Regions from separate parts of the Roseibium sp. Sym1 genome, predicted to be linked through region 2. Evidence: riboswitches for the same ligand, from Rfam matches in the RefSeq annotation. Region 2 holds a riboswitch; the other holds the start of a gene.
What was found. Region 2 has a riboswitch for thiamine pyrophosphate ahead of thiO (glycine oxidase ThiO). Riboswitches for the same ligand answer to the same signal wherever they lie in the genome.
Positions count from the first base shown of each region.

Region 1: it holds a riboswitch for thiamine pyrophosphate, as region 2 does, so the genes downstream of both, thiC (phosphomethylpyrimidine synthase ThiC) here and thiO (glycine oxidase ThiO) in region 2, are expected to answer to the same signal.

Region 1 covers NZ_CP114789.1:8,386-10,587, reverse strand. Annotated here, with positions in the region: gene repA (plasmid partitioning protein RepA) at 1-803, opposite strand, end outside; TPP riboswitch at 1,073-1,198, shown strand; gene thiC (phosphomethylpyrimidine synthase ThiC) at 1,290-2,202, shown strand, end outside.
Region 2 covers NZ_CP114786.1:5,532,910-5,535,111, reverse strand. Annotated here, with positions in the region: gene O6760_RS25675 (DNA topology modulation protein FlaR) at 50-580, shown strand; TPP riboswitch at 608-728, shown strand; gene thiO (glycine oxidase ThiO) at 888-1,865, shown strand; gene thiS (sulfur carrier protein ThiS) at 1,849-2,046, shown strand; gene O6760_RS25660 (thiazole synthase) at 2,050-2,202, shown strand, end outside.

The DNA.
Region 1 (2,202 bases), on a different replicon from region 2:
CCTGTGGCCGCACTTAAGGCCGACATCGTTAGAAAGCCAAGCTGAGGTGGGCAATCAATGACTACAACGTCGTAATAGCTTTCAACGCTTGTCAGCACCTCCCCTATTCGGGCGAAAAACATGGACGCTGAACGTCCTTCAGACATTGCTTTGGGCGTTTCATGCTCGAATTCCATCAATTCAAGATTGCCTGGAACAATATGGAGGTTTGGCGTATATGTGGATCGAATGATTTCGCTTAAGGCTCGAGGGTCTTCATAACGGATAGCACCGTAAAGCGTTTCTCCCTCGTCGACATCTAGTTCGGGTTGATGTCCGAACATCGCTGACAATGATGCTTGTGGATCAAGGTCAATTGTTAAAACGCGGTATCCACGCAACGCCAAGAACTGAGCCAAATGAGCAGATGTGGTGGTTTTTCCGGAACCACCTTTGAAGTTCATTACAGTGATAACCTGAAGCTTTTCATCTCCCCGACGGATCGGCACATATTTTGGCGTGCCATTTTTCTCGTCCAAGACCTGACGTATATGATCCATGTCCTCGACAGAATATGTGCGCCTACCGTTCTCGTTTGGTTCGGGGCCATGCCCATCAGCGGCGACCTGACGTAAATAGCCTTCCTTAATGCCAATCAATTTAGCTGCTTCTGCAGGCGAAAATCTTCGGATAGTCTTTTGAGAAGCAGGTGGAAAGATTTTTCGTTGATGTATCTGCAATTGATGAGCGAGCTCATTCGCGTCCGCCGAAAGTGTCGTTGGCAGGTGTTCAGCAGCACCTTCAACCAGAAGATTGGTGTCCATCTCGAAAAATCCTCGAACTGCGCATTTTTGAAAACTACGCCTCAAACTGCGCTGTTACAATATGCTCCGATTCGTTACCAATTTACAAACGCTTAACCAAGTGCATTTTTCAGCCTAGTTTCGACAAGAACTTCGCATTGTTGTCCGCGGACAACTTTTTGGAGTCACCCGGCACATTTCCTTCAACCTTTTGCCGCCAAAGTGACAGCACTTCCTCGTCGAGCCAAGCATCTCTGTATTGACAAACGCACGTGGATGATGGCCGATGGCAACGTTACCAGGGGTGCCCCGGCAAGGGGCTGAGATACTGCTGGGCCGTTGATTGATGGCAGCGCAGTGACCCGTTGAACCTGATCCAGTTCATACTGGCGTAGGGACGGTGCAAGCGCTGCAGTACGACGTTGCCCAGAATCCGGAGCGTCATGGCGTCTTTCCATCATTCCGGCTTCGAACTGGGTCTCCAACTTGAAAGATTGGAGCCTCAGAATGAACATTGCCACCAAGACTATTACGCCCGAAATCACCAAGGGGCCGCTGCCTGCCTCTACAAAGGTTTACAAGCCGGGCGAAATTCATCCCGATATCCGCGTACCAGTGCGCGAGATCGCAGTCCATCCGGCCGCCGGCGAACCGCCCGTCACGGTCTATGATGCCTCCGGTCCCTATACCGACCCGACCCAGGCGATCGATATTGAAATGGGACTGCCGCGCCTTCGCGCCGAGTGGATCGCCGCCCGCGGTGACACGGAGGAATATGAGGGCCGCATGGTCAAGCCGGAAGACAACGGCTTTGCCACCGGCGAGCGCCTGACACTGCAATTCCCTAACCTGCAGAAACCGCGCCGCGCCAAAGACGGCAAGACCGTCACCCAGATCGCCTATGCCCGCGCCGGCATCATCACGCCAGAGATGGAATTCATCGCCATCCGGGAAAACCTTGGTCGCAAGGCTGCAAACGAAAAGCTTCCCCGTGATGGAGAGAGCTTCGGCGCGGCGATCCCGGATTTTGTTACACCGGACTTCGTCCGCGAGGAAGTCGCCCGCGGGCGCGCGATCATCCCAGCCAATATCAACCATCCGGAAGCGGAGCCGATGATCATTGGCCGGAACTTCCTGGTGAAGATCAACGCCAATATCGGCAACTCTGCCGTCACCTCGTCGATGGCGGAGGAAGTCGAGAAAATGGTCTGGGCGACTCGCTGGGGCGCCGACACCGTCATGGACCTATCGACCGGGCGCAACATCCACAACATTCGTGAATGGATCATCCGGAATTCGCCGGTTCCGATCGGCTCGGTGCCGCTCTACCAGGCGCTGGAAAAGGTTGGCGGCATTGCCGAGGACCTTACCTGGGAAGTCTTCCGCGACACGCTGATCGAGCAGGCCGAACAGGGCGTCG
Region 2 (2,202 bases):
ACCGTGTATAACCGCCAACCCTTTCCCTCGCTTTCCTCGAAGGTGTCCCATGAAACGCGTCATGATCGTCGGCGGTCCCGGGTCCGGCAAGAGCATGCTCGCCACGGCATTGGGAGAAAAAACCGGTCTGCCGGTCTTCCATATGGACAAAATCCACTGGTGCTCCGGCTGGGTGGAGCGCCCGAGAGCGGAGAAAGACCGGCTGACCCACGAGGTGCACATCCAGGACCACTGGATCTTCGAGGGGGGACACTCCGGCACGTATGCGGAGCGGGTCGCCCGGGCGGACACCTTTGTCTGGCTGGACGTGCCTGTCGGCCTGCGTCTGTTCCGTGTCCTCAGGCGGTCGATGAAACACTACGGACGCACGCGGCCGGATCTGCCCGACGGTTGTCCCGAGCGCTTCAATCTGCAGACCGTCGATTTTCTCCATTTCATCTGGCGCACGCGGAACTCCGCACGCGACAAGCTGGAGGCTGTCTACCGGACACCACCCGCACATCTCGCGGTGTATCGGCTGACCACGCTCGCCGAGGTCCGCTCATTCCTTGCAAGTCTCGATCAGGAGGCACTCCCTTGACAGGACCGGTCTGGCGACGGCACAAGGAAACTTCACCCGGGGTGTCCCGACAAGGGGCTGAGATACTGCTGGCGCAATTGCGCGGCGCAGGGACCCGACGAACCTGATCCAGGTCATGCTGGCGAAGGGAGGGTGCCTCAGGGACTGTTCAGGGTCGATCCGCCCCGTGTCCCTTTCAGCCGTCCCGTTCCGGTTTGACCACCTGAGAAGCAAGGTGGTGCCTGCCTTGCCGGAGTGCGGACTTGGCGCAGATCATTGTCTCCCTGACGATGCCCCCCGGGCGGCTGTCCACACGAGTGGGGCTGCCATGAAGGTGGAAATTCGCGGTTCCGGTGTCGCCGGACTGGCGCTTGCACTGGAGCTGATTGGACGCGGAGCAGAGGTGAGCCTGCTTGAGCGCGGTCGCGACATGCGCCGGAGCGCTTCCTGGCTCGCTGGCGGTATGCTCGCACCCTGGTGCGAACGGGAAAATGCCGAAGAGGCAGTGCTTGTCCTGGGACGTGGATCGATTGACTGGTGGGACAGGGCGGTGCCTGGCCTTGTCAGGCGAAACGGCACACTGGTGGTGGCTTCGCCAAGGGACACCGGGGAACTTGACCGGTTCGCGGCGCGCACCGATGGTTTCAGCCATGTTGACCGCGACGCGATCGGCGCCCTTGAACCGGATCTCGCAGGCCGTTTTGCCAGGGCATTGTTCTTCGAGAGGGAAGCACATCTTGACCCGCGCAAGGCCCTGACCGGCCTGCTCGACAAGCTGGTCGGCCAAGGCGTCCAGTATTGCTGCTGTGGAAAGCATGCCGGATCCGATGCAGACCTTGCCGTGGATTGTACCGGGATAGCGGCGGAGGATCCGGACCTCAGGCCGGTGCGCGGCGAGATGCTGTTGCTGCACGCACCCGAGGTGACCCTGTCCCGGCCGGTCAGGTTCCTGCATCCGCGGATCCCCGTCTATGTGGTCCCCAGGGACAATCATCACTTCATGGTGGGGGCGACGATGATCGAGAGCGCCGATAGCGGCCCGATCACCGTGCGGTCCACAATGGAGCTGCTCAATGCTGCCTACAGCCTCCATCCGGGGTTCGCGGAAGCAAGGATCATCGAGACCGGGGCGGGGCTGCGTCCCGCCTATCCGGACAATCTGCCGCGTATCCGGCGCAAGGGGAGGACGGTCTCGCTCAACGGCTTCTACAGGCATGGTTTCCTGCTGGCTCCCCATTTCGCCGCCGAAGCGGCAGAGCTCATTTTTTCGCAAGACCTGGAGACGGCGCATGAACCTCATCATTAACGGCGAGGACCGGCAGGTTGCGAGTGCGACGCTGGCCCTGCTTCTGGAAGAGCTGGCCTATGACCACGATTTCCTGGCAACGGCGCACAACGGTGACCTTGTCCCGGCAGAGGATCGGGCTGCCTGTGTTCTACAGACCGGTGACAGGATCGAGATCCTGTCACCCATGCAGGGAGGCTGACCAGTGGTGACCTTCTATGGCGAAACCGTCTCCTCTCGACTGCTTCTGGGGACGGCACAATACCCGTCCCCCAAGGTGCTCGGCGAGGCGGTGAAGGCCTCCGGTACGGAAATCGTGACGGTATCGCTCCGACGGGAGACAGCGAACGGTGGTTCG